DNA from 2 places in the Lysinibacillus sp. A4 genome. Region 2 is predicted to be linked to the other one. Evidence: a T-box and tRNA genes for the amino acid it is inferred to sense, from the RefSeq annotation. Region 2 holds a T-box; the other holds one or more tRNA genes.
What was found. A T-box is a leader RNA that pairs with one kind of tRNA and senses whether it is charged. The one in region 2 lies ahead of tyrS (tyrosine--tRNA ligase), so its partner is inferred to be a tRNA-Tyr.
Positions count from the first base shown of each region.

Region 1: it has a tRNA-Tyr gene. The T-box ahead of tyrS (tyrosine--tRNA ligase) is inferred to sense a tRNA for this amino acid. The anticodon was not compared.

Region 1 covers NZ_JANWTB010000007.1:258,400-275,797, forward strand. The annotation lists gene NY607_RS16310 (stalk domain-containing protein) at 1-12, opposite strand, end outside; gene NY607_RS16315 (helix-turn-helix domain-containing protein) at 178-1,848, opposite strand; gene NY607_RS16320 (ABC transporter substrate-binding protein) at 1,984-2,976, opposite strand; gene NY607_RS16325 (VOC family protein) at 3,312-3,800, opposite strand; gene NY607_RS16330 (GlsB/YeaQ/YmgE family stress response membrane protein) at 4,470-4,724, shown strand; gene NY607_RS16335 (SDR family oxidoreductase) at 4,973-5,737, opposite strand; gene glmS (glutamine--fructose-6-phosphate transaminase (isomerizing)) at 5,960-7,762, opposite strand; gene NY607_RS16345 (type 1 glutamine amidotransferase domain-containing protein) at 8,357-8,872, opposite strand; gene glmM (phosphoglucosamine mutase) at 9,000-10,352, opposite strand; gene NY607_RS16355 (CdaR family protein) at 10,566-11,642, opposite strand; gene cdaA (diadenylate cyclase CdaA) at 11,635-12,471, opposite strand; gene NY607_RS16365 (anti-sigma factor family protein) at 12,621-13,247, opposite strand; gene sigW (RNA polymerase sigma factor SigW) at 13,261-13,824, opposite strand; gene rocF (arginase) at 13,958-14,863, opposite strand; tRNA gene NY607_RS16380 (tRNA-Lys) at 15,048-15,120, opposite strand; tRNA gene NY607_RS16385 (tRNA-Gln) at 15,134-15,208, opposite strand; tRNA gene NY607_RS16390 (tRNA-Tyr) at 15,223-15,306, opposite strand; tRNA gene NY607_RS16395 (tRNA-Val) at 15,325-15,400, opposite strand; tRNA gene NY607_RS16400 (tRNA-Glu) at 15,457-15,531, opposite strand; tRNA gene NY607_RS16405 (tRNA-Asn) at 15,644-15,720, opposite strand; gene mbcS (acyl-CoA synthetase MbcS) at 15,990-17,398, shown strand, end outside.
Region 2 covers NZ_JANWTB010000003.1:13,841-26,905, reverse strand. The annotation lists gene trpE (anthranilate synthase component I) at 1-786, shown strand, start outside; gene NY607_RS05440 (anthranilate synthase component II) at 783-1,355, shown strand; gene NY607_RS05435 (hypothetical protein) at 1,402-1,884, opposite strand; gene NY607_RS05430 (hypothetical protein) at 1,888-2,340, opposite strand; gene rpmG (50S ribosomal protein L33) at 2,491-2,640, shown strand; gene NY607_RS05420 (5-formyltetrahydrofolate cyclo-ligase) at 2,753-3,346, shown strand; gene NY607_RS05415 (YqgQ family protein) at 3,339-3,548, shown strand; gene NY607_RS05410 (LTA synthase family protein) at 3,829-5,724, shown strand; T-box leader at 5,981-6,222, shown strand; gene tyrS (tyrosine--tRNA ligase) at 6,364-7,578, shown strand; gene NY607_RS05400 (DUF2759 domain-containing protein) at 7,634-7,813, opposite strand; gene NY607_RS05395 (MBL fold metallo-hydrolase) at 7,983-8,627, shown strand; gene NY607_RS05390 (DUF2626 family protein) at 8,703-8,945, opposite strand; gene NY607_RS05385 (helix-turn-helix transcriptional regulator) at 9,063-9,773, opposite strand; gene comGA (competence type IV pilus ATPase ComGA) at 10,101-11,120, shown strand; gene comGB (competence type IV pilus assembly protein ComGB) at 11,095-12,168, shown strand; gene comGC (competence type IV pilus major pilin ComGC) at 12,179-12,517, shown strand; gene comGD (competence type IV pilus minor pilin ComGD) at 12,517-12,954, shown strand; gene NY607_RS05360 (hypothetical protein) at 12,947-13,065, shown strand, end outside.

The DNA of each region.
Region 1 (17,398 bases), on a different contig from region 2:
TAGCTTTTTCATAAAATCACTCCTTAAAATAAACATAGATATATGTAATTATACCAGAAATTTCATACAGCCTTTAAAGATTTTTATATCAGGATATTTTTTAAATTTATATGTGAGCAATTATACGATTAATGGCAAAAACTCAATCCAATTAATGAATCGAGTTTTACTGTTTAATTATCGAATAACTTTCTTCTTAAAAATAGACGGTAGAACCTCTAATAACCGTTCACGTGTAATGGGATCACAATGATTCCATATAAAATCTATGAAATGAGTCTTACCAGGAGCTAGCTCGATTAACGTGGCGATTTGTGGGCAGTGAGTAATCGTTAGTAATTCTTGGGGGGAAGCCAAAATAAAATTACGCTCTCCAGCATAGTGATTTATTTGATGCTGCTGAATTTCTATCCATGCTTGCCCTTGCTCGATTAGCTGCATTACCTGAGGAGTAGGACGAAAGCCAAGAGATTCATACAAGCTTGCAGCCAATCCAGTCTGACACATAACATAATATTTAGTATCTAACTTGAGATAAACAGTAGCCGTCTCCCCAGCAACATAAACATCTGCTAATTGCCTACGTACCAATCTTACTTTGTTCTCATATGTAGAAATCCACTTCTCTGCCGCTTTACTCCGTTCAAATAGTTTAGCGATATATCGTAACCGCTCAAATAGACTAAACTTGCTATTCAGTATAATAGTAGGAGCAATCGCATCTAGTTTCTGCAAATCATGTTCAGGATGAAAATAGCTAAGCAATAATAACTCTGGCTGCAGCTGTGCGATTTTATCCGGATCTACCCAATGCCCAATACTATGAATGTTCCTTAATTTATTGTGATAAACCACGTTATCTTTCATGATTGAGATGGCCGCCCCTATAGGAGGTATGCCTAGAACAAGTAATTCCCCAAGTGTAAATTTGCCATCAGTCACAATACGTGTTGCATCTTTAGGAACATGAATCTTTCTACCAAATGAATCGATCACTGTTCTTTCTGGAGTATGAAGTTGAATGTTTGCATATTCACGTGGGGTGTTTCCAGTTAATTTATGAAAGCATCGACTAAAATAATATTCATCCTTAAACCCAGTTTGTCGAGCTATTTTTCTCAATGGCTCAGTGGAATTACTTAGAAGTTTTTTTGCCTGGTTTATCCGTACATGAGTCAAATAATCCGTCGGCTTTTTACCCGTCAATATTTTAAACTTTTGACTATATTGCCATCTTACCATACCAGCCATGTTAGCTAATTGTTCAACTGTTAAGTCCTCATCATAATGCTGTTCTATGTACTGTACAGTCTGTTGAACCAATTTTGTCTTTTCTTCGTGCTGTATCTGGTTAGCTTGTTCATCTAACTGAACCATCATAGCTAGTATTTGCTGAAGTCTACCTTGCAACATGGCCATTTCTAATGTGGATAGAGAGGAACAAAATTGATTATTGTTCGATGCTTCATTTCCTAATACCTGCTTGACTTGAGAAAATAACAGATGATAGGGATAACCATAAAGCAAGGGTGGATGAGCAATTCGGTTCAAAGTCATTCCTTCTACTTCAAAAGTTTCAAAGGTAAAGCGAGCAAGCTGTGCCTCTTTGTTACTTGACTCTACCGTGTAGCTTTGTACAGGTAAAATGAGCGTGCAGCTTCCTTGGCGTAGATCGATTGCCATTTTGTCTACATACAGTCGTATGTCATGACTAAGTGCTATCAATAACGTGCTTAAATTTGTTTCATAATTATTTATTCCCTCATTATGGCTACTAGCTGACATTAATCGATCAACTTGAAATCGATCATAGTGTTGTAGTCTAATATATAAGGATGCCAGATTCATAAGCAACTCTCCAAATATTGAAAATGATTCTCATTATCGTTATTGTAACATATAATAACTCACTATCAACGATTGTTCGAGTATGTGGTATTTAGAATACTAGCGGTTTAAAAATTGATTGCACGGATACAATTTTTACTGTTTGCGCATCCACTCTGGTAGCTTTTGGAACAATTGCTCCAAAGCTAATAAATTATCTGTATTCCATTCATTAGGAACAACATAAACTTTCCCCTTTTTGACAGCAGGCAAAGTTCCCCATATCGGGCTTTGTAGCAGCCGATCAGCTTCTGCTTCACTTTCACTATCCTCTTGTACAATAACAAACAAATGATCACCAGCAAACTCAGGAAGCACCTCTTCGGAAACCTCTAGGAAAGATACCCCTTCTACATCAATAATATTCTTCTGTACTGCTGGTGGGACAGCAAAGCCATTTTTCCCATAAATAATAGCACCTAGGCTACGATCACCCATAACATAAAGCGTCTTTCCTAGCTGATAGAAAACTGTTGCGGTTTCCCCTTCAGTTAATTGAAACTTGTCAAACATTTGTTTAGACTCTGTTTCAAACTTAGCAAGCAATTGAGCTACTTCTTCCTGCTTATCTAGGATATTCCCCATCTCTTTTACTCGTTCTGTATAAGGAAGAGCAGGATTAAAGGGAATCGTAGTAGCGATTTTTGACAATTCTTCATTAAGATTTGGATCCGCCTTGTAATAGCCATTAATAATTAGATCAGGTTTTAAAGTCAAAATCGTCTCTAAATCAGCTGGATTACCAATATCAACGATTCCTTCAAGTTTACCTTCATAGTAACTAGGAGAATCTTTAGGAAGATTATTACCAACAACCGGAATATCCATCGCCAAGAAATCACCAACTGTCTGACCAATATAAACGACTCGTTTTGGATCTGCAGGTATTTCAACCTGTTCACCTGTAATCGTTGTATATTGAACAATTGACTCACTTTCCTCTGCTTTCACATCAGATTGAGTTATTTTCTCGTTTTCCTTTTTCTGCGCATCAGATGTGTTGCCATTAGAACTACATGCCGCTAATATCAATAACAACAGGAGGAAACTCCCCCATAGTATAATTCGCTTTCCAATATACTGCTTCATATTTGTTGCCCCTTTCAGATTTACTTCAATTGAAAATGATTATCATTTACAGAGTTATTATAGATTTTATGAAAGGGCGAAACAATGGAAAAAACGCAATAATTTATTTGGATAAATGTCAATAATCAGGATTATGAAAGCCTTTTGCTTTTTTATCTTCATTTTTAGTGAAGAATTATTCATTTTAATGGTGCTTTCTATTTCGACTATATGATCAATTTAGAATCTCAAGAGAGAAAATGGTGAAATGTAAGCATAAGTATTAACTCCCTATAGAAAAAAAAGAAACCATTTCAGTGGTTTCTTTTCATATTAACAAGCTGTTGATTACTATTCTATTTGATTTCTTCAGCGAGCTCTAAAATAATTCCTTCTGGCCCACGAACGTAGCATAATTTATAAGCGTTTTCGTACCTATAAATGTCACTAATAAGTTCTGCGCCCTTCCTTGTCAATTTGTTAACGAGGGCTTCAATATCTTCAACATTGAAGGCAATATGCTGGATACCCAAAGTATTTGCTAAAGGATGCTGGATGCCTATTTCATTTGATGGCGCGTTAAATTTTACTAGTTCAATATTCGTCTCACCGTCTGGCGTTCGCAGCATTACTATTTCTAGATTTGCGTCACTATCTGACGTTCGCAATTTTGCAATGTCCTCTTTGATATCATGAAGCCCTATTACTCGCTCCATCCTCTTCACCCATTCACCCTCCACTTTTCCTTCCCCTAGCACCTCAAGGCCAAAGTCAAGAAAAAATGCTTTTGCTGCAGGAAGATCATTCACGATTATTCCCACATGATCAATCTTACGGATTTTCATATTTCATACCCCTTTCTCCTATTTTAATAATTTCCTTTTAATTGCAGAATAGCTTCCCACTGTGCTTAATCAAAAGGTTAATAGTGATTAAGTAGTATAGGCGAACCGATTGTAATTTGAATGGTAGGATTATTTTGATTAGAAAAATCTTAAGAATTTACTAAAATAGCAAAGGAAGGCCTTGTTTAAATTTTGCTTAATTTCTTGATTATACTATAATTCAAAGGGGCCTAGAATTCATTAAAACCTTAGAAGTCTCCCTTACATCGGGAGGCTTTTATATATTAAAAATATAAAAAACACCTATTAGATATTCAGATACTTTGTTTATCTAACAGGGAAGATTTAGAGATTAATTATGTGTAGTTACAGCCTTAACTAATATTTAAACCGATGATAATAGCGTGTAACAAATAATGTAAAATGAGCTGATGTATCAACACCTCCTTTTAACAATTGTAGTCGGAACAAGCAAATAAATGAGGATATTTGCTTGCAGCAAACTTCTCAGTAGTTTCATGTACTGTTACTGTAACAGTTATAGAAGTAAAAATCATCCCCATTGAAACTTCCACAAATTTTTTCTCTCCTTATAGTTTGAAAGAGTTCAATAAAGGTTATAAAACACTATAACAAAATATTTAAAATACAAAATAGGAGATGGATAGTATGAGTTTCATTTGGTTTTTAATAATTGGCGGGCTTATCGGATGGCTTGCAGGTATAATTTTGGGTAAAGATATCCCAGGTGGAATTATTGGTAATATTATTGCAGGTATTATCGGCGCATGGATTGGTGGTATGCTTCTTGGAAGTTGGGGTCCTAAAATTTCTGATTTCTATATCTTCCCTGCCCTCATTGGAGCAATTATACTAGTTTTCATTTTGAGTTTAATTCTGAAATCATTGCGTAATGCTTCGTAAGCTAAATAGATCTCTTAATCTATTACTATACGATTAAGCGAATCAGATGTAACCAATAATAAATGGTGAATGTGCTTATAACAAAAAAGCGGTCTTCCACATCATATCTGTGGAGGACCGCTTTTACTTTGTTTTTAATTAACTTAACAATCCGCCGCTCCGTGAATTCAAGAAGAACAGAACAGCCTATACAACAATAGCGCCTGATTGAGGAGGATTATGCCATACAAAGCTTGATAATTAATGTTCTATAGATGTGATCCTCCACTTGCATCGAGCAATTGACCAGTTACCCAACGGCTGTCTGATGAAGCAAGAAAGGCGGCAATATCTGCCACATCCCCGGGCTCTCCCCATCTGTTGAAAATTGAAAGACCAGCCGCATATTTTTGTCCATCAAGGTTTTTCAAAGTCTCAGCATTCATTTCTGTATTAATAATCCCAGGCTGGATGGCGTTTACCGTAATATTCCGGCTCCCTAGTTGTTTGGCTAGAAGACGCGTAAACGTATCGATTGCACCTTTGGACATACTGTACGTGAAGACACTTGGTGAAGCTGCACGTGTCACAAAAGATGAAATATTAATAATACGTCCCCCATCTTTTAAACGTGGCAAAGCTTGCTGAGTAATAAAAAGTGGTGCTTTAACATTTATCTTCATTACCTCGTCAAATGATACCTCCGTCGTCTCTTCTAAACTGATAATTTGACCAATTCCAGCATTGTTGACAAGAATATCGAATCCGCAACAGCCCATATATTCCCGAATAGTATCATCCAAAGTAGTAAATAAATCTTGAATACCATCTAGTGTACTAAGGTCAGCACCAATCGCCAAAGCATTTCCTCCGCTTTGTTTGATCTGGTGAACAACTGCTTCTGCCTCATTACGTCTTTTCCCATAATGAACGACGACAAAGGCTCCCTCTTGTGCCAGACGCAATGCAATACTACGGCCAATTCCTCGACTTGATCCTGTAACTAAAGCGATTTTGCCTGTTAACTTACCCATGCTTCCATCTCCTTGTTCAATCATAGTTAGATTACATAGAGAATTATATCAAGGGACATTATTTGAAATGTTGCTCTCCTATTCTGTTTCAAGGGGTGTTTCGCTATGGATAAAAACACCCCTTTAGATTAATAGTATCCAAAGGGGTAAAATGGTGTGATTTTTTTACAAACGGTATGACTTTATTTCAAATCAACAACATATTAAATCTAATTTTTGTTCCTACTCAACAGTTACCGATTTAGCTAGGTTACGTGGTTTATCTACATCACAGCGACGGTGAAGTGCAGCATAGTAGCTAATTAATTGTAAAGGTACTACTGATACAAGTGGTGTTAGTAATTCATGAACATGCGGAATGACTAAACGGTCGCCGTCTTCATCAATGCCTGCCATCGCGATAATACATGGATATGCACCACGAGCTGCTACTTCTTTGACATTACCACGGATGTTTAATCCTACTGATGCTTGTGTGACAAGTGCAAATACAGGCGTACCTTCTTCGATTAAGGCAATTGTTCCGTGCTTCAGTTCTCCACCAGCAAAGCCTTCTGCTTGGATGTACGAGATTTCTTTTAGTTTTAAGGCACCTTCAAGGCTGACATAGAAGTCCATATTACGGCCAATGAAGAATGCATTACGTGCGATTTTTAAGTAATCTTCTGCAATGTCTTCTAGCACATCTTTAGAATCAATTATTGTTTGGATGCCATTAGCGGCAATCGCGAGCTCTTGTTTTAAATCAAATTCTAAGCCTTTGCCATTTGACTTTGCTGTCACATAGGCTGCTAATGCCAGGACTGCTACTTGTGCCACATAAGCTTTTGTAGAAGCTACAGCAATTTCTGGACCTGCATGTAATAACAAGGTATGGTCAGCTTCACGTGATAACGTAGAGCCAGGTACATTGGTAATCGTTAAAGTTGGATAGCCTAACTCTTTAATTTTTACTAGTACTTGACGGCTATCTGCTGTTTCACCTGATTGTGTAATGAAGATAAATAATGGTCTTTCTGAAAGTAATGGCATGTTATAGCCAAATTCACTAGAAATATGCACTTCTACAGGGATACCAGCCATTTTTTCGAAATATTGTTTACCGATGAGACCCGCATGATAGCTTGTGCCCGCTGCAATAATATATAAACGATCTGCTGCTCGTAATGCTTCTAAAACCTCATCATCAATCGTTAAATCACCATTGTCACCTTCATATGCTTGAATGATTTTACGAATAACTGTAGGCTGCTCATCCATTTCTTTTAACATATAGTGTGGATATGTGCCTTTTTCAATATCACTCATATCAAGCTCAGCAGTATATGGTACACGCTCTACTACAGTACCATCTAATTTTGTAATTTCCACACTTGCTTTGTGTACGATAACTACCTCTTTATCGTGAAGCTCTACGTATTGATCTGTTACCTGTAGCATCGCCATTGCATCTGACGCAACAACATTGAAGCCTTCACCAATTCCAACTAGAAGTGGTGATTTATTTTTTGCTACAAAGATTGTATCTGCTGCCTCTGCATCTAATAGTGCCAGTGCATAGGAGCCATGTAATAGAGATAATGTTTTTCGGAAAGCGTCTGCAGTGCTTAGACCATCTTTCACAAATAACTCTACTAATTGCACAATAACCTCTGTATCTGTATCAGATTTCATTGGAATGCCCTTTAAATATGTTTTTTGCAATAAGTGATAGTTTTCAATAACCCCATTATGCACAAGTGTAAAGCGTCCTGATGCACTTTGATGTGGGTGAGCATTTAAACGATTTGGCACACCATGTGTTGCCCAACGTGTATGACCAATCCCTATTTTCGCTGCAACATCTTCATCTACCGCTTCTCGTAAATCTGCAATACGCCCTTTTTCTTTGAAAACCGTTACGCCTTCCTCGTTACGTACTGCAATACCCGCTGAATCATAACCACGGTACTCTAGCTTTTCTAAGCCTTTTAATAAAATTTCCTTTGCATCTGATTCACCAATATATCCTACAATTCCACACATAATTCTCGTCCTCCGATAATGTCAATTTAATGCAATGACAAACTAGGCCTCATCCTATCGAATTTTTTGAATGCACAAGCGATGCTTTATTTTTATAAAAATAAAGCACTCCAATACACACAAGCTACTCACGCTACTCAGCCACCTGAATAGAGATCTTCGATATGTGAAGCTTCATCTATTTATCTATTGCTTTTACAATACCTTCTCCATTTTCTGTACATTCAATCACTCAAATGCTTTCAAAATGGAAAATGACAATCGGGTATGTCGATTGGGAGGCATCCGCCGAATTTTCGATAAACCTCCACCTCGTCTGCTGAAGATCTTTTCGTCCGATTTCTTCAGCTCAGGCGCTATAATTGTTTTCCGATTTTGCGCTTTCTTCCCTCCTTAGGCGCTCGTTAAAGGACAAGGTCGGACCTCATCTTCAACTTCTCCATCATACTCAATCATATGCTATCCGTCAAATTTTCGTTATAAAAAACACCTAGCCCTAAAGCTTTTTCGTGACAAATATGTAGACAAAGCGATACATAAGCACTTTGATAATACAAAATAGGCACAAGCATTTTAAATGCTTGTGCCTATCCTTTATTTACTGTCTAATAATTTAACAATTTCTCTATTAAATGCAGGAAGATCATCTGGCGTTCTACTTGTTACAAGCTGTTTTTGACAGACAAATACTTCTTCATCATGGAAGATTGCCCCTGCATTTTCTAAATCCACTTGGATGGATTTATAGCCTGTGGCGTCACGCCCATTTAATGTCTTTGCAGTAATAAGAAGTTGTGGTCCATGACAAATGGCAAAGGTAGGCTTCATTTCATCCATAAAGGACTTTGCAAATGCTACTATACGATCATCCGCACGTAATATATCAGGAGAAAAACCACCAGGAATAAATAATGCATCGTAATCTGTAGCTTTTACTTCATCAATGCCTTTATCAATTTTCACGGACTCTCCATGCTTACCCTTAACTTCCTTGCCTGCTTCGATATCAATTGTTACTAGCTGATGCCCAGCTGCTTCCAAAGCTTCTTTAGGGCTTGTAAACTCAATGTCCTCAAACATATCTGTTATAACTGTAGCAATTTTAGCCATATCAATTAAACACTCCTTGTTATTGTGACTCCTAATTACTGTTCCCCATCTCGCTTATTTAAAACATTCCTTTCAAATAAGTAAACCCGATTTCCTGTTTACGGAAATCGGGTTTACACTCTATTTCTTATTCTGTTAGGCCCATTTCTACACGTACAACATCTGCAATACGCTCGACAAAACGCTCGCAATCCGTTTCTGTTGCTGCTTCCACCATGACACGTACTAATGGCTCTGTACCTGAAGGACGTACTAAAACACGACCATTTCCAGCCATTTCAGCTTCTACCTCTGCAATTACTGCAGCTACTTTCGCATTATCAGTCACAGCATGCTTATCTGTTACACGCACATTGACAAGACGCTGAGGGTAGATTTTCATTTCACCTGCAAGTTCTGAAAGCTTTTTACCCGTCGCCTTCATAATGTTGACAAGCTGAATTCCTGTCAATAAGCCATCACCTGTTGTATTAAAATCTAGAAAGACGATATGCCCTGATTGCTCGCCACCTAAATTGTATTCATTCGCACGCATTTCTTCCACAACATAACGATCACCTACAGCTGTTTGTACACTTTGCATACCATTGTCAGCCACAGCTTTATAGAAGCCCATATTGCTCATCACTGTTGAAACAATTGTTTGCTTCTTCAAACGCCCTACCGCATTTAAATGCTTACCAATGATAAACATAATTTGGTCACCGTCAACGATTTTTCCGTTTTCATCTACAGCAATTAAACGGTCTCCATCGCCATCAAAAGCTAAACCAACATCTGCACCTTTTTCAGTAACAAACTTAGCTAGTCCTTCTGGGTGTGTTGAGCCTACACCATCATTGATATTTAAGCCAGTTGGAGAAGCTCCCATTGTAGAAATGTCCGCTTCTAAATCAGCAAATAAATGTGTAGCTAAAGATGAAGTTGCACCATGTGCACAATCAAGCGCTACGTGGATACCATCAAATTCTTCATCCACTGTTTGCTTTAAGTATTGAATATATTTTTGACCACCTTCGAAATAGTCGCTTACAGATCCTAAATCTGCTCCTATAGGACGTGGTAATTTATCCTCTTGCGCATCAATTAACGCTTCAATTTCCGCTTCCTGTGCATCTGTTAGCTTAAAGCCATCAGGACCGAAAAATTTAATACCGTTATCTGCAACTGGGTTATGTGAAGCTGAAATCATGACGCCCGCATCTGCGCTCATAATTCGAGTAAGGTATGCCACACCTGGTGTTGAAATAATACCAAGACGCATTACCTCTACCCCAATTGATAAAAGACCAGCCACAAGTGCACCTTCAAGCATCTCACCTGAAATACGTGTGTCACGACCAATTAAAACCTTTGGACGGTCAGTTGCATCTTTTGTTAAAACATAGCCGCCTATACGACCAAGTTTAAATGCAAATTCTGGTGTTAATTCACTATTCGCGACGCCACGGACGCCATCTGTTCCAAAATATTTACCCATTCTACTTATTCTCTCCTTCAATGCAAGACAGTGCCTAGTGAGTTTCTATCAAGCATTAGACACTTGTCCGCTTACTTTTGGAAAAGTCTGCCTTTGTTCATTCATTGGTAATTATTAATATTCCACTCTGCCAGTTTGTTGGATGAAACCTGAACTACAAACCTGATTGGATTTTTGATTTAGAATCAAAATAAAATTATAGTCACATATTGTTTAAGAATCAATATCTTCCGATTCCTCAGTTGACGTATTTTTATCAGTTGGAGTACTCTCATCTGTCACATCAGGTTCTTCAATTGGAGGTGGCGTTTCCTCTGTAGAAGCTGGTGTTTTCTGCTGTTCTTCTTGTTCAACCTTTGTAATATCTGCCTTCACTTTTATTTTCTTGTCAGATATTTTTGTCACACCATCTGGTAATTTTACATCAAATTCATAAGTTTTGGACTCAGTAATTTTTGACAGTTCAACTGTTATTGGAATGGATGTTAAACTGTCAATAATGGATTTTCTTCCATACACTTTAATCATTTTCGGTGAAAATGTTAATGAGTTAATGGTAATGTCCTCGGCAGCTTGCCCTGTTTCGTTAAGGACAACTGGGATCTCTCGACTATACTCCGCTATATCTACTTGAACTTTCACAATTTCAGGTTCAATAGTCACGTCTAACTTATTTAAATCTCTATCTAATACTTTTACAGCTGCTTCCTGCGTGAATGATTGCTTCAAGCCCTGCTCTCCTGTAACAGTTGCTTTTACATAACTAATGCTTTCAATAGCACTTTTTGCACCTGTTACATAAACAGTTGGCGGGTTGGCTGTCATTTCTTTTAAGATAAAACCTTCTTCAATTAAACGTTTGTTCATTTCAGGGTCCACTCGGAACTCCTGCGTGACCTTTTCCTCAATATTCACATGAACAGTTGCAGGGTCTAATGTCACTTTTAACTTTTCTGAAATATTTTCGTATTGCAGTTTTACATCATGCTCTCCTAGCAATAAATTGCTCAAATCCGCAAATATAGAAAAATCCTTAGCTCCCTTTGCTTTTAAAACCAATGCCATCGGACCTTCTATCGTTACATCCACAGTTTCAGGTAAACCTGTCACAATAAGATTTTCATTATCGTAATAAACATCCACTGGAACATCACGAATAACATCCGTTTGTTCATTTGAGGTAGCTTTATTTAAAGGTGACAACTCGGTACGCACTGAGAAGAAAAGCAAAAACGCTAAAAATAGCGCGATGATTCTAAGTACCCAAGGGCTATCCATCATTTTATCCATTCTTTTTCCCCCTCCAAGTCAACTTAGAGGATGCATTTGATTCCTGTACTGATCCGAACCACATTTTTCTTAATAATGTTTCGAACTCCTCTAGAGAAAGATTTCGATGGAGATTACCATTTAATGTTATACTAATTGCGCCTGTTTCTTCTGAAACAACAATTGTAATAGCATCTGTAACTTCACTTAAACCAAGAGCAGCACGGTGGCGTGTCCCTAACTCTTTTGAAATAAATGGGCTTTCAGATAAAGGTAAATAGCAAGCCGCTGCTGTAACTTTATCTTTTTGCATAATAACAGCCCCATCATGTAGCGGGGTATTTGGTATAAAGATATTAATCAGTAATTCTGATGAAATTTCAGCATTTAGCCCTATACCTGTTTCAATATATTCATTAAGACCTGTTTCTTTTTCAATAGAAATTAACGCACCTATTCGACGTTTAGCCATATAACTTACAGACTTCTTCATTGCCTCAATAAGTCTTGTTTGTTCTTCTTCCTCTTGACTAGATGAGCGTTGGAATAGCTTTCCTCGCCCAATTTGTTCTAAACCACGTCTGATTTCAGGTTGGAAAATAATAATAATCGCTAGGAAACCAAACTCAATAACTTGTTGTAGCATCCAACCAAGTGTTTGTAACCCTAAAAGGTCTGTTGCAATTCGTGCAATAATAATGACGAATATTCCCTTAAGTAATTGGACAGCCTTCGTACCTTTAATGAGGGTTAAGACTTTATAAACAACGTACCAAACGAGCAGTACATCAATGAAGTTAATAACAATATTCACAGGCGTTAAATCCGTGAAATGTTCGATAATTTGCACGTGGCATCCCCCACTTTTCATTACGAATCCATACACATTCAAGTATATCACATTCTTATCAAATGTAACTTTTTTCAAATAAAAAGTCTACTCAGAAGAGTAGACCTTTCAGCCTCTCACGTGCACTATTTTTTAGGACGTATAGAGTGTTATTTAGTTTCTTCTTTTTCCTCAAATGTCATGGCTGTCTTAACAGAATTTTTAATTGTATACCATAACCATTCAAATACTTCGTCAATTTCTTCGATTCTCCCTGAAACTACCGCTGAAGATGCCATATATTGCCCGTTGATTACTGTGACGTTACCATCAACTTCACCTTCAACAATCAAATCGCCATTTTTTACAACAATATCGCCTTTCACCACTTCCCCTTCAGGTACAATCACTGTTTGACCATCCACAACTAAATTAGGTTGCTTGGTCACTGAGAAATGCTGGTCATCCATGAAGCTACCCAATAATGTAGCACTCATGAATAAGCAAAATACTGCTGCTGCCACAAAGAACGGATGCCGGCGAATCCATTTTTGTATACCTACTCGACTTTTTGGTTTTGGTAAACGAGCCATAACTGCTGCTTCAAAACCCGGAGGCGCTGTAATATGGGAAGCACTCTTCACAAAGGCGATTGTTTCACTCAATTCTTGCATCAACTGTTTACAATCATTACATGTATGCAAGTGTTGTTTCAACTCTTGCTCATGCTCACGACTAATGTCACCGTCTAAATAATCATGCATATAGTCTATAATATGCTCTGGACAAGTATTCATGACGCTCCCCCTCCTACAGATTGTTTAATTGCTTACGTAATGCCTCACGTCCGCGGTGAATCCTCGTTTTCACCGTTCCAAGCGGCATATCTAAAATCTCGCTAATCTCTTGTAACGATAACTCTTCTATATATTTCAATACTATAACCGAACGGTATTTATCCGGCAATCGTCCAATTTCATATTGAATGCGATCTTGCAGCTCCATTTGTTCTAACTGCTCCTCTGGTAGCTGGTCATCTGCTGCGATTTGCGAATACATATCAAGCCCTTCTGTACCAGCTACTTCTGCATCTAAATAATAATCCGGTTTCTTTTTTCGAATACGGTCAATGCAGAGGTTTGTCGCTATGCGATAAAGCCACGTTGAAAATTTTCTTTTCTGATCAAATGTATGCAAGTTCATATAAGCTCGCACAAAAGCCTCTTGAGCAATGTCTTCAGACTCTTGTTTGTTGCCTAACATTCGATAGCATACTTGGTACAGTTTGTGCTGATAGAGACTCACAATATCGGCAAATGCGTTTTGATCGCCTTTAAGCACTTGTTTTATTCTCTTATTTACTAACGCATCCATTGTGTTGACTTCTCCACCTTTACAACTGTCTTATACTATACGAAGCACCGATAAGAAAAGTTTCGTTTTAATTCAATTATAGCAAAAGATTTTTATGCAATGTGACAACAGGCAATTTTTTGTCAAATTTTCTTTAAACTAGTGTTTCACCAAATAAAGATCCCATTAATGCAACAGCCACATTTGCTGTTGTATTCTTTTCATCTAGTATAGGATTTACCTCTACAAACTCGGCTGAAGTTACCATGCCTGATTCTTGTAACATTTCCATTGCTAAATGGCTTTCTCGGTACGTAATTCCACCTGGAACTGGTGTACCCACACCTGGCGTATAAAGTGGATCTAATCCGTCTAAATCAAGTGATAAATGTAAGCCATCAACATTTCGTTCCTTTAAATAAGCAAGTGCATCTTCCATCACACGTGTCATGCCAAGTCGGTCGATTTCATGCATTGTATATACTTTAATTCCTTGTTGACGTATCAATTCACGTTCTCCTGGGTCTACTGAACGAGCTCCAATAATAATCACGTTTTCTGGCTTAATTTTTGGAGCATAGTTGCGAATTTGCACTAAACGTTCATGTCCTAGCCCAATACTAACGGCTAACGGCATCCCATGTATATTGCCTGAAGGTGTTGTTTCAGGTGTATTTAAATCTGCATGAGCGTCATACCAGATAACACCAAGATTTTTGTAATGCTCACCTAATCCAGCTAATGTTCCAATAGCAATGCTATGGTCTCCACCGAATACGAGTGGGAATTTTTTTTGTTCCACTACTTCATGCACACTATTTGCTAATGCAGTACTAACTTCTACAACTTCCTCTAAATTTAGTAATTTTTCATCCACAGCTCCGTCTGCAAGCTTTTGACTAACACGAATATCCCCTTGATCCTGTACATCGTGTCCGATAGCCTCTAAACGTTCAACAATACCTGCATATCGAATAGCACTTGGTCCCATATCTACCCCACGGCGTGTTTGTCCATAATCTGTTGGTACTCCAATAATAGAAATATTAAGTTTATTCATGTTTCTATACCCCCTAAAAGTTATAAGAATATTGTAAAGCCTATATACCACTTGGCTCAACTCGACAAAAAGTTGTATATTTATTCATTTATAAATAACATAAAAAAATCTCCTACTGTTTTCAGCAAGAGATTAGTTATCTGTAGTTAATATAACACTTTTGAATAATTTTATTCTAAAAAAGTGAGCCATGAAGGACTCGAACCTTCGACCCTCTGATTAAAAGTCAGATGCTCTACCAACTGAGCTAATGGCTCATAAAAGAAAAAATGGCTGGGGTACTAGGATTCGAACCTAGGCATGACGGAATCAAAATCCGTTGCCTTACCGCTTGGCTATACCCCAATCATTTATAAAACTGGTGGAGGGGGACGGATTCGAACCGCCGAACCCTAAGGAGCGGATTTACAGTCCGCCGCGTTTAGCCACTTCGCTACCCCTCCGAAATAACACAATAAGAATGGTGGAGGATGACGGGCTCGAACCGCCGACCCTCTGCTTGTAAGGCAGATGCTCTCCCAGCTGAGCTAATCCTCCATAGAAACAGGTGTTATATCACAGTTTATATTCTTTATAAAGCCTAAATTTTTAAATGGTGACCCCTACGGGATTCGAACCCGTGTTACCGCCGTGAAAGGGCGGTGTCTTAACCACTTGACCAAGGGGCCAATATTACGTCTCAACAAGACAAGAATTATAATAACATTTTTAATTAATAATTGCAATGCTTTTTCACAAATTATTTTATGTATTATAGTGATTGAAAAAAGGACAAAAAAATGGCTCCGAAGGCAGGACTCGAACCTGCGACAACCTGATTAACAGTCAGGTGCTACTACCAACTGAGCTACTTCGGAACAATGCTATTCACTTCGGTTTTAAACAACCTCTTAAGTACATTTATTATTATAGCAAGCATTCTAAATAATGCAACACATTTTGTGAAAATTTTTATATTTTTTGTCGAAGTCTGCTTCTACATTCGTCTGAAAGCATAATAGTTCTCTATTAATTCTAATATTTCTATTTAACGTACTAAATATTCTTGCTGTATATTATTGTAATTGTTAAAATAAAAATAGTTTTATGAATTTTCTATCAAATTTTCTGGGGGAGGATGTTCAAGATGGTATCAAATGATTTAATTGCACCTGAATTTTATAACATCACAGAGGAATTAGAAAAATTTTCGCAAGATAGTGATCGCCAAGCAATACGTTGGTTGAATACACAACAAGAGAGACGTACAGTTTCTTATGTGGAACTTAGCCAAAAAATGAATCAATACGCAAACGCTTTTACGGAGAAGGGGCTTCAAAAAGGTGATCGTGTATTAGTTATTATTCCTCGACTTCCAGAAGCTTATTTCGTTTTTCTAGGCTGCTTAAAGGCTGGTATCGTACCCATTTCATGTTCAGAGATGCTACGTGCAAGCGATTTAGAATATCGGATGGAACATTCTTCTGCTAGTGCAGTTATTGCTTATGAGGCTTTTACTAGTGAAGTTGATCAAATTACTTCTTCTGTAGACACATTGAAAAATAAACTAGTGATTGGTGCTGCGAAAGGAGATTGGACTTCTTTAGATGAATTAGCAAGCAAGCAGCAAGCTACATTTACAGCTGTAGCTACTACACGCGATGACATGGCATTCCTATCTTATACTTCTGGTACAACTGGTAAACCTAAGGGCGTTGTTCATTCACACGGCTGGGGATATGCACATATTAGAACTGCGGCTTCAAAATGGCTTTGTGTACGTGAAGGAGACCTCGTGTGGGCAACAGCTGCTCCTGGTTGGCAAAAGTGGATATGGAGTCCTTTTTTATCAACAATCATGCTGGGCGCTACTGCATTTGTCTATCATGGTGGATTCGATGCAAAAACCTATCTTCAATTAATGCAGGATGAAAAAGTTAATGTTCTCTGTTGTACACCGACCGAATACCGGATTATGGCGAAAATCGATAATTTACAAGACTACAATCTATCATCTCTACGTAGTGCCGTTTCTGCTGGTGAGCCTTTAAACCGCCCAGTTATCGAAACATTTATGAATCATTTTGGACTAAAAGTACGTGATGGCTATGGACAAACAGAAAACACACTATTAATTGGTACACTCGAAAACACAGAATTACGTCCTGGATCTATGGGTGTTCCAACTCCAGGTAATATTGTACGTATTATCGACAATGAAGGGAATGAAGCAGCAGTTGGCGAAGTTGGTGATATTGCTGTTCACAAATCTTCACCAGCTTTATTTAAAGAATATTATAAAGAACCAGAGCGCACACAAGCTGCATTTCGTGGGGATTGGTATATTACAGGTGATCAAGCAAAATGTGATGAAGACGGTTACTTCTGGTTTGAAGGTCGTGGAGATGACATTATTATTTCATCTGGTTATACGATCGGACCATTTGAAGTTGAAGATGCATTAAACAAACATGAAGCTGTACAAGAATGTGCAGTTGTAGCTGCGCCAGATGAAATTAGGGGGCATATTGTAAAGGCATTTGTTATCTTACGAGA
Region 2 (13,065 bases):
CGATTTGTTGCTTTGGTGGAACGTGCTAAGCAGCATATTTTGAGAGGTGATATTTTCCAAATTGTGTTATCGCAACGTTTTTCTGCGCCGTTTACAGGTTCGCCATTTTCGCTCTATCGTCAATTGCGCACGTCTAACCCGTCACCCTATATGTTTTATATGGATTATGGTGACTATGTTATTTTAGGAACATCTCCTGAAAGTCTTGTAAAGGTAAAAAATCGAAAAGTGACAACCAACCCAATAGCAGGTACAAAGCCGCGTGGCATGACAATAGAACAGGATGAAGCAATCGCAAATGCGCTATTAGAGGATAGCAAGGAAATAGCTGAACACCGTATGTTAGTGGATTTAGGTCGCAATGATCTTGGTCGTATTGCAAAAGTCGGTTCCGTCAAGCTAAATAAATATATGAAAATAGAGCGCTATAAATATGTGATGCATATGGTATCTGAGGTGATTGCCGAATTGCGAGATGACCTCCATGTTCTGGATGTACTTCGTGCTTGTTTACCTGCTGGCACAGTGTCAGGGGCGCCAAAAATTCGGGCCATGCAACTGATTAATGAATTAGAACCAGTAAAGCGTGGGGTATATGCGGGAGCAGTAGGCTACATTTCGACAACTGGTGATATGGACTTGGCCCTCGCGATTCGCACGATGCTCATTAAGGATCAAAAGGCACATGTACAGGCAGGAGCAGGTATTGTTTATGATTCGATTCCATTGTCAGAATATGAAGAAACACTGAATAAGGCACGTGCCCTATTGGAGGTAAAAAAATGATTTTAATAATAGATAACTACGATTCTTTTACCTATAATTTATTTCAACAAATCAGTATGCTTGGAAAAAGCGTCAAGGTTGTACGAAATGATGCCATTACTATAGAAGAAATTCAAAAACTATCGCCAGAAGCCATCATTTTATCACCAGGGCCAGGAACGCCAAATGAAGCAGGGATAACGATAGAGGTCATCAAGGAACTCTATCAAAAATTCCCTATTTTAGGTATTTGTCTTGGGCACCAATCGATAGGGCTGGCTTTTGGCGCAAATATTGTGCAGGCCAAAAACATTATGCACGGAAAGCTGTCCCCATTACAATACGAGCAAACGGGTTTATTTGCCAAATTAGATGGAGATATCGAGGTTATGCGCTATCATTCACTTATTATTGAAGAACAAACTTTACACATGGATTTTAAGATACTCGCAACAGCGGGGGATGACGGAGAGATTATGGCCATCCAACATAAAGAATATCCTCTTTATGGGCTGCAGTTTCATCCCGAATCAATTGGCACAAAAGAAGGCAGTATGATGATGCAAGCCTTTCTAGAAAGTTTAGCGTAATAAAAAAGCTGTCGCCTCATATCTGAATGGGCGACAGCTTTTTATGTTATTGTTTCTTGCCTGTAATTAAATTAGCTATTTCTTCTAAAGTCATGGAAGAATTGACCTCATAGGAGCCGATTTGTAAGCTTCTAGCATATTTAGGGTTAGCGAGTAGTAACTCCATTTCAACACTATTGGTAATAATGCCACCGTCTTCAAGTTTTTGTGCCACACTATACGGTGTGATACCACTATAGATTTGCAGAGACATCGTTGTAACATCTGTATCCGCTTCTTCATCAGCTTGTTCAGATGCATCTGTTGTCGAAGTTTTTTCAGTCGTATGTACTTGCTTTAATTGATCCTTTAACGAGGCAATTTCTTGATTGGCCTTACTTAATTTGTTTTGTAGTTCTTTTACCTGTTGTTGATTGGAAAATTCCTTGGTAGGAAGACCAATATTTACATCGAAGTGGTTTGCGAGTGCAAGCAATGCCCCAACAAGAAAAATGGCTATACCAAATGCGCGAATGGCAGACATATTCATCAATCAACGCCCCCCGTTTGCAATCACTTGCCGAACTTGCTCTTCTGTTAAATTTGAGCGAATACTAATATCTGCTATAGAAAGACCCTGTTTATTTAATTCAAGTACCTGACTAATAATAATTTGATGAATCGGTTTTGCTTGTGCTGTTGTTTGTCCAACTTTTGCCCCCTGTGCAGCCTGTTGAACAGCCTGCATGACTTGATGCACTTTAGAATCTTGGCCTTTTGGAGGGATACTTGATTTTGATTTCACTTGGAACTCAGGCCCTAGTAAAAGTTCTTCCTCCACAATCTTTAGACGACGCTTTAAATTATTCGTTTCTTGGAAGATGGAGATAGATAATTCTTCGACATCTTGTTCGATTTTTTTCGAGCTATTTTTGAAAAAGAACGAAACGATGATCAGAAAAATGCCAATACTCATTAATACGATGGATAAATCCAATAGCTTCACCTCAATGTAGTATGTAATTATAAGATATTTTACCATATGCAAACTTAATATGAAATGAAGGTAGATTTTTTTTCAGTTTATGTTATAATAGGTTAGTCGTATAAATCATGCTCAAATTTAAATTCTTGATATAGAGTGGGAGGGTTAATGATGCGCGTAAATATTACTTTAGCTTGCACAGATTGCGGCGAACGTAACTACATTTCTAAAAAGAACAAGCGTAACAATCCAGAGCGTCTTGAACTTAAAAAATATTGCTCTCGCGAGAAGAAATACACTCTTCACCGTGAAACTAAGTAATCGCTCATTAAGCCAAAACCACAAGTGGTTTTGGCTTTCTACATTTTATCACATCATTCAATGTAACAATTCCAGGAGGATATGAAGTTTTACGATATAGGAGGTAGCCTAGATGGATAAAACAACTTTACGAAACACGGTACGCCAAGCCCTTGCAACTATGACGGATGAGGACTATCATCGTCAATCATTAGCTGTTTTAAAAAAGGTGCTACAGGAACCATATATAATAGAAGCAAATATAATTGGCATGACCATTTCAAATAAGCCAGAAGTCGACACAATTCTTATAATTGAGGAATTATGGAAACTAGGTAAAAAGGTCGCAGTTCCTAAATGTCACCCGAAAACAAGAGAAATGTCGTTTTTTGCCATTGAATCATTTGCACAGCTTGAAACTGTATATATGCATTTGCGTGAGCCCATTCCAGCAAAAAGTGAGTTTGTTGACGCAAATGAGATGGATATCATTGTTGTACCAGGCGTTGTTTTTGATCCATACGGTTATCGAATCGGCTATGGCGGTGGTTATTATGACCGCTATGTATTAAACTATAAGAAGGGTAAGCTGATGTCGCTACTCTTTGATGAGCAAATCATTGATTGTGTTCCTACTGAAGCACATGATTGCCCAGTAGATATCATTGTGACGCCCACAAAACGTATTGACTGTGTTGCACAACGAGGAGCGAACGAAAATGGATAAAATGCTAGATATTTATGAACTCTTGAAAACATATGGTACCTATATTTATACACGTGATCCTATTGGCGATTTAATGCTGATGGAGGATGAAATACGTGAGCTCTATAAAGCGAATGTACTAGACATAAAAGATTATCAGATGGCCCTACTGCTTATTCGACAAGAAACAACAAGACTTCGTATGGAAGAGCATAAAAAGTAATGTTTGAAATATAATGTAATTGGGTATTGTAAAATTAATGTAACATGTATGTAATATTCTTAAAAACAGTGGGTTTCCGCTGTTTTTATGTTTTTATGAAACTTTTTACAATGCAAAACGTATATATAGATATCTGGTGCATAGAAAGAGCAGGGTGAAAAAATTTTCCACAAGATATGTGTTGATTATCTGTTAAAAAAGGATTAAGATATATTTTGTTTCCGAAACAAAATGTAAAAAATTATTATTTTTTTGTAAGGAAGTAGGGAGGATGTTAGGAATGAAATCAATAAAGTGGCCTAAACATTCATTTATGATACTAGCAATTATAGCAACTTGGATCAAAACGGTCATTGTTTACCACACAAGCTTTGAAATGAAAATTGAAAATGCAATGCAACAGTTTATTTTATTTATTAATCCATTAAGCTTCTTGCTATTTACGTATGGTTTATCACTATTCTTTAAATCAGCAAAAGCTAGAAATCGTTATTTGATTACGGTCAGCGTTATTTTGTCCATTGTTTTATACGGAAATGTAGCGTTCTATCGATTCTACAATGATTTTATTACGCTACCAGTATTATTCCAAACAAGTAACTTTAGTGACTTAGGAACATCAGTAGCAGCCATTGTTGAGCCTTGGGATGTATTATATTTCGTTGATGTCGTGATCTTAATCTTAGCGAATAAATTTTTACCAAAAATGAAAGATGCATTTAAAGTGAATATTGAATTCCGTCGTGCATTCTTTGTGCTTGCAATAGCAATGACATTCTTAAATTTAGGATTAGCAGAAACTGAGCGTCCACAATTACTAACACGTAGTTTTGACCGCGAATTATTAGTAAAAAACATTGGTACGTACAATTACCACTTGTATGACATTTATATTCAATCTAAATCATCTGCACAACGTGCGTTAGCTGATGGTAGTGAACTAGTAGAAGTGAACAACTATATACGTTCTAATCAGGCTGCTGTAAATCCAGAGATGTTTGGGAAATATAAAGGTCGTAACCTGATTGTGGTATCGATGGAGTCATTACAAAACTTTGTCATTAATAATGACATGAATGGTCATGAAATTACGCCATTCTTAAACTCTTTAACAAAGGATAAAGATACGTATTATTTCAGTAACTTCTATCACCAAACAGGTTTAGGAAAAACATCTGACTCGGAGTTTATTGTTGAAAACTCATTGTTTGGTTTAGGTCGAGGTGCTGTATTCTTCACGCATGGTGGAAATACGTATAATTCAATGGCTGAACGCCTTGGAGAAAATGGATACTTTACAAATGTCATGCACCCTAATAATAAATCATTCTGGAATCGTGACATGATGTATCAATCGTTAAAAATTAATAAATTCTACGATATAGATTCATATACTGTGGAAGAGGGGCAAGCTGTAAACTGGGGAATGAAAGATGTTCCATTCTTAGAGCAATCAGCTGCTTTAATGAAAGATATGCCTCAGCCATTCTACTCTAGACTGATTACTTTAACGAACCATTATCCATTTACATTGGATCCAGAAGATATTATGATTCCTGAATATGATTCAAATTCAGGTACATTAAATCGTTACTTCCAAACAGTACGTTACATGGATGAGGCTTTAAAAGACTTCTTCCAACAGTTAAAAGATCAAGGTGTCTATGATAATTCTATTATTGTGATGTATGGGGATCACTATGGTATTTCTGAGAACCATAATAAAGCAATGGCGCAATATTTAGGAAAAGATCAAATTACACCAATGGATAATGCAATGCTTCAAGAAGTACCTTTATTCATCCATATCCCAGGAGCTGGCGATGGAAAAGAAATGGCTGAGATTTCAGGACAAATGGATTTACGTCCAACGATCTTACACCTTCTTGGCGTTGAAACGTCAAAAGATATGCAAATGGGTGCAGATTTATTCTCTCCAGAGCATGAGGACTTTGTAGTCTTCCGTGATGGACGTTTTATTACAGATAAATACGTCTATGCTGGTGAAGCTTGCTATGACAAAGCAACTGGCGAAGAAATAGATGGTGAGCCATGTCAGTCTTATGCTGATCGTGCTACAATGGAGCTAGAAAATTCTGATGCCATCATTAATGGAGACTTACTTCGCTTCTATGACGAAAAAACAGGTAATTTAAAGCAGGATTCAGTTAAATAATCAAAGAGAGATCTCGTATAGGGGATCTCTCTTTTTATATTGCTGATAAAAAGGAATGAGTCTCAAGCATCCATTCATAAAATTTTTGTGAAGCCTATGCTAACGAAAACATCTTTCGCAATGTTTTACAACACTATGCAACGTGAATACACTTTATTGAACATTTCTTTTTATTGACAAATAGCAAGATACGATTATAATAAGTGTAAATATCTGCATAACGAAGATTTGTTTTTCGCATTTCGGAGTATAAGAGTGAAAGGCATCGAAAAGAACGAGTAACTTTAATGGAACTGACAGAGAGTAGCCGGTTGTTGAGAGGCGCAAGGGGATATTAAAGTGAATACATCTTGGAGCTGCGTACCGAAACTATAGTAGGCTACGACGGGGTTGCATCCGTAATCATTGCAAAAGTATCGCTATGGCTGTACTTGTTGAGGAGAGCTATGTGAATAGCTCTCGAAAAAAGGTGGTAACACGTTTATCTACGTCCTTTAGGAATTTCCTAAAGGCGTTTTTTTTATGCCTTCTAAGCCAAAACGTGTAAAGTGATTAAGGCCTTGTCAACAAAATCGGTACCCCATATACTCTTATAGAACTTGCAATATTAATATTTAATATTACAAGGAGATGTTTCGTATGTTTTTTACACCAAAGGAGCAAATAGCGATTATCAAGAAAGGTGCTAGCAAGATTGTTGATGAACAGGATTTACTTAAAAAATTAGAGCGATCGTATAAAGAACAGCGACCTTTAACGATTAAGCTAGGGCTCGATCCGTCCGCACCAGATATTCATTTAGGTCATGCGGTTGTTCTACGGAAAATCAAGCAAATGCAAGATTTAGGCCATCATGCAGTGATTGTTATCGGTGATTTTACAGGACGAATTGGCGATCCTACAGGTAAAGCTAAGGGGCGAACAGCCTTAAATGACGATATAGTGAAGAAAAACGCCCAAACTTATTGTGAGCAAATTTTTAAAGTACTAGATCCGAACAAGACAACGGTTCGTTTTAATAGTGAATGGTTAGCGAAGCTGTCCTTTGAAGAAGTCATCAAGCTAGCAGCCACAACATCTGTTGCTCGACTTCTAGAGCGCGAAGATTTTCAGAAACGTTACCAACAGCACATCCCAATTGGTATACATGAGTTTTTCTACCCGCTTATGCAAGCATATGATTCAGTAGAACTTGAGGCAGATATAGAGTTAGGTGGAACGGATCAGACGTTCAATATTTTAATGGGACGCACCTTACAAAAGCATCGAGGATTAGAAAAACAAATTGCTATTTTTATGCCCTTACTAGAGGGGTTAGATGGTATTGAAAAAATGAGTAAGAGTTTAGGTAATTATATTGGCATCAATGAAGCACCTGAGATTATGTTTAAAAAGGTGATGGAAGTACCAGATACTTTAATTATCAAATATTTCGAATTAGCAACAGATGAGCATCCACTACACGTGCAGGCTATTCAAGATAGACTACAAAAGGGAGAGAATCCCCGCGATTTGAAATTCCTATTAGCAGAAATTATAACGGCTTTATACCATGGATCTACAGCAGTGGAGGAAGCAAAAGCTTATTTTGAAGCAGCATTTCAAAAAAAGGAAATACCGAAAAACATTCCTATACTGCTCTTAGAAATTGATAAGGAAAGAATCGTGGATATCATTCCACAACTAGTGGCAATGGGTTTTATTCAAAGTAAGAGTGAGTTTTTGAGGGTAATCAAGCAAAAAGGAGTATCCTTGAATGGAGAAAAAATGGCGATGGATGACATATCACAAGTATTAATGAATAATGATGTTCTACAAATCGGCAAGAAGCGGTTTCTTCAATTCAATAAGTAATAATAGACAAAAAAAGAGCAATCTCCGAAGAGACTGCTCTTTTTCTGTCTGAATTTTAGTGTAATTTTGGTGGGTAACCGCTGTGAACAATCGTCATGATGACGAACCATCCGAATACAGCAGCACTTAATAAGTTGAAAACAACGCTTAATAGGTTCTTTTCTTTAATTGCTTGGAATGTACCAAATACAGCTAAAATCGCTACTAGACCAAAAATAACCATTAATAAGTTCATTAAAAATAGACACTCCTTTCGACATCAGAAAATGAATGTCGCAAACAATATTCCTCCTTAATTGTAAACGTTCTACTTGTTTTTGTCGAGGACTAAAATACTGTAAACTATGAACATTTATCGTCAAATTGTGGCAAAGCCTGTATAATAGGAAGTTGAGGTGATAACTATGATGAACGTACGAAGTTATTCTCTTGGTCCCGTCCAAACGAATTGCTATATCGTATCGAATAAAGAAAAAGAATGTATCGTATTTGATCCAGGTGAAGAGGCGGAGCGTCTAATTAAAACAATCCGTAGCAACGGCTTAAAACCTCTTGCTATCTTTTTAACACATGCCCATTTTGATCATATAGGGGCAGTAGATGCAGTGCGTGAGGTATTTGACGTTCCTGTATGGATTCATGAAAAGGAAGTTAGTTGGCTAGCAGATCCAACGAAGAATGGCTCTAGTAAATATCCTGCATTACCAGATTATAGGGTAGCCGCACCAGCGCAAGATACAATCATCAAAAAAGAGCAGCAAATTGAAATAAGTAATTTTGTGTTTCAAGCTGTTTTTACACCTGGGCATTCACCGGGGAGTATTTCTTATATCTTTGAAAATGACGGTTTTGCCATCGTGGGAGATACGTTATTTGAACAAGGTGTAGGACGTACAGATCTATTAGGTGGATCAACCAAAATTTTATTGGAATCTATCCATCATAAACTGTTGACATTACCTGAGGATACTATTATCTATCCTGGACACGGTAATTATACAACGGTAGGTGCAGAAATGGAGACAAATCCTTTTTTAAATGGATTTTAAAATAGGGACAATAAACTGTTTTAGCACATAAAAAAGCGTATCTCACCGAAAGTGAGATACGCGATTTTGTTTGTATTAATGACCGCCACCAGGTACGTGAATGAATGTTGTATAGTACGTGAAGCCAGCGAAGAATACAGTTAAATATGCTCCGAAAATGTACATGTACATACGTTCTGAAAGGTTTAAGAAGCCTAATAATAAGAATAAACCTGTATTACCTAAGAATAATAGCGATACCTCGTTCATACCTCCAAGGTAGAACATAACGGCAAAAATACCTGTCCAGAATGCCATAACTTTATACATATTATCCATGAAATTTCCCCTCCTTTTGCCCACGACACAATAATCTCTTACTCATTATAAATGATATGAAAGGTGTCTGTAAACTGGAACTTCTCCATGTTTGTGACAAACAAATGGATTTTTAATCTAGCTATCGATTTCTGTCACGTTTATTTCATATTTACATAAATCGCAATTATGTATCATACTTTCCATTTGCACAAATTCATTATTCGTAAACAATGCATCTAATTGACCTTTTAAATAGGATTCATGTAATGAACAAACAATTTCAGAATAGGCTGTCAGTTGCTCCTGGAATGGACAATTGAAAATGGAGAAGATAACTTTTTTTCCTTGCTCAGTTTGTTGAATTTGTGGAATATAGCCAATTAAAGCGGCATTGTCCGTTAATAGCTGAAGCTTTTCATCGAAGGAAAGAGAATTACTTACTGTCAATTCAGCACTCATATAATTTTTCATTTGCTGGTAGCCGTCTTGGTAGCTAATTTCCTGGCACTTTGTTAATGCAGATGGACCAAAGTCTTCAATTAATTGTATCGTCCATTTTAATAAACGATCTTCCTCGCGTCTTGGAAAAGTAAGAGATACGCCTTTTTCTGAAGCTTTATAAACACGTCCAGGTCTGCCACCTTTACCTGTTTTTACATAGTCAGCTGTAATAATATTTATTTCTGAAAGCTTCGTTAAATGAAGTCGAGCAACGTTTGGATGGATACCGAATTTATCAGCAATATGTTGTACAGTAACTGTTTTTTTCTCTTGCAATATGTACTCATAAATAGAGTATCTTGTTTCATCCGCTAGTGTACTAGTAATTTTTAATGGATGGATCATGAGCTTCACCTCTTTAATTTATTATAAAAATTATGTTCGTCTACCAAGTGTTAGGAAAATAATCATGTTGATACTATTATATTGTATTATTGAAAAAGATACAGTTCATTTCGGCATAAATATTAATTTTTTCATGTATTTATATTCTTTTTTAGTGGAAAATTGCACTTTATCCACATTTTTATAGCAAAAAACATTTTTGGTAGAAAATTAACTTACAAATTTTTATTTTCTGAAAAGGGCTTTTCTCGTGGCGAGTTCCTCTTTATACTAGGAAATAACGAATAGAGCGGTCATATTCGAATGAACTAAAAGAGAGGTGCATATATGCAGAATTTTGAAACAGTTGTCGAACAAAAATGTGAGCAACTTTTACTAAAGGCCTATCATTTTGGAGCATCCGATTTATTGCTAGTTCCAGGAAACATAAAGTATCGGATCTATTTTCGAAAATATGATAAACTTCTACAAGCTGGTGAGCTACCTTATGAACTTGCAGAAAGAATGATCTCTTACTATAAATTTCTTGCAGAATTAGATATTAGTGAGCGTCGTAAACCTCAAAGCGGTGCCTTTCAAAAGGCAATGGAGCAAAATTCTTATTCGTTTCGAGTATCCACACTTCCTTCTGTATTTTTAAAAGAAAGCTTAATTATTCGTTTACTTCTCCAAAATCATGCATTTCCACTAACTTCCCTAAGCTTTTCCAAAAGCGCAGCTCACCAACTCATGGAGCTGATACAAAACCGACAAGGTCTTCTGTTTTTTACGGGAGCAACAGGCTCTGGCAAGTCTACTTCACTTTATTCCCTCATCCACTACTGTTCCACAGAATTGAATCGACATGTAATCTCTTTAGAAGACCCTGTAGAAAACAGTCAAGCCAATTTACTTCAAATTCAAGTCAACGAGCGAGCAGGCGTTACGTATGCTGCAGGATTAAAAGCCATTTTACGCCATTCACCTGATGTCATTATGATTGGTGAAATTCGCGATAGAGAAACAGCAAATATTGCCATCCAAGCCTCTTTAACAGGGCACTTAGTTGTCTCCACTATTCATGCAAAAGACTCCATTAATTGTCTCTATCGTTTAATGGATTTAGGTGTGTCGATAGAAGAGCTTCGTCAAACGGTTATCGGTATAGTTGCCCAAATGCTTGTTCAAACCTCAGCTATACATGAAGAACGTCGAGCTGTCTATGAGATATTACATGATGACCATCTATCAAGAGCCATCACCGCCATCAAAGATAAGGGCAATTACAAACTTCCTTATGATTTAACATTAATGGGACAAAAAGAATTAGTGGAGAGCCTATATGCAGTTACAAACATACATCGATAAAATGGCTCTTTTTTATAATCGGGCTACGAAATGGCGGGTAAAGGAGCAAGCTCAGCTTTTCAATCGTTTATGTGTATTAATGCAGGAAGGATATTTATTTCCCCAAGCTATTTCCATGCTACTACCTCATCATATTGAAGCACATGAGGACATACAACAGCAAATTGATGAAAAGCTCAGACAAGGAGTAGGCGTTGCAGGGATATTTGAAACATTACAGCTAGGGAATCATTATTTAATGGCAATTAAGGTGGCGGAAAACAATGGTCATATGATAGAAGCGTTTGAAGGTGTAGCTAAACAGATAACAGTAAGTGAAAAGACTAAAAAAAAGTTAATCAAGCTGCTGATCTATCCTGTCACACTGATTATCTTTTTATTGTTATTATTTTTTGTGTTTCGTACATTTTTTTTGCCGAACATTGAAAGAATGGTCGGCAGTCGTACCTCTGAAACAGAGGAGACAAGCATTGCATTGTCCAATCTGTTATTGCATGTTCCAGATGTAGTTATCTCGACCATGTTCATAGTAATAGGTAGCGTATTCCTTTTTCGATTCTATCTTAAACGACAAGCTGTTGCTCATCAACTTACAGTCTTATTAAAAATCCCCTTTCTACAACGCTATTTTAGGTTGACTTTGACAAGGCAATTTGCTGCTTATTTAGGAAGCTTACTACAAAGTGGATTTTCATTACAAGCAAGCCTACAGCTATTAGAGGAACAGCAACTACAACCATTTCTTCAAGTTCTTTCACAGCGTATAAAAGATAGAGTCATCTTTGGAGAATCACTCACACAGGCGGTAACGATCATGGCCGTTTTTCAAAAGGACTTTCCGATGTTCGTTGAGCATGGCGAGCACAGCGGTTATTTAGCAAAAGAGTTAATATTGTATAGCGATTTATTAATGGAAAAGCAGGAACAGCTTTTGCAAAAAATATTATCGTTTGTGCAGCCTAGTTTCTTTATCCTTATAGCTGCTTGTATAATAGCGGCTTATATCAGTTTATTATTACCCATCTATCACATGATTGAATTAGTTTAGGAGGAAGATGATGAAACGTCTTAACCAACAAGATGGTTTTACTTTAATTGAGATGCTTATAGTTTTGTTAATTATATCTATTCTTATTTTAATTACAATCCCAAATGTTACAAAGCATTTCGCCACAATAGATAAGAAAGGCTGTACGGCTTATATAAGCATGGTACAAGGTCAAGTAGAGGCGTATCGTGTAGATTATATGGCTTATCCTACCTTAGAGGATTTAGTGGCAAAGGGCTATTTAAAGGAAAATGAAACAACCTGCCCAAATAAAGAAGAAATAGTGATTACTAATGAGGGAGAGGTACGTCCAGCCAATGTCAACTTGGAAACAGGTACGGATAGCTAATGAATGTTCGTAAAAACGGCGGTTTTACCATTCTTGAAATGCTGGTTGTCTTATTTCTTGTTATGAGTTTAACAGCAATTGTTAGTAAATTCTCATTGAAAATAGCAGAAACCAAGGAATTAGAACGATTTTTTACGCAATTACAGCTAGATATTCAATATATTCAAACCTATAGTATGAGCCAACGACAATATATAGCCTTGAAAATGGAAGGTTCAATAAATCGTTATACTATTCAAAAAGATATTTATACTCATTTATATGAACGTTCTTTTCCGAAGGGGGTTGAATTTTTGCCAGCTGAGAGTTCCATTCAAACACTTGTCTATAACTACAGCGGCAATGTGATGTCAGCAGGCACCATGGCATTTAAAACACCACAGGGCAAGAAAAAAGTAATCATAACATTAGGGCGAGGGAGAGCTAGGATTGAATGAGTCAGGCTATTCTTTTGTAGAAACTATTTTAGGTGTGGGTATTTTGATGTTACTTTGTACCTCGTTAATCCCCATTACCTATACGATGAAAACAAATCTTGCTAATAAAAA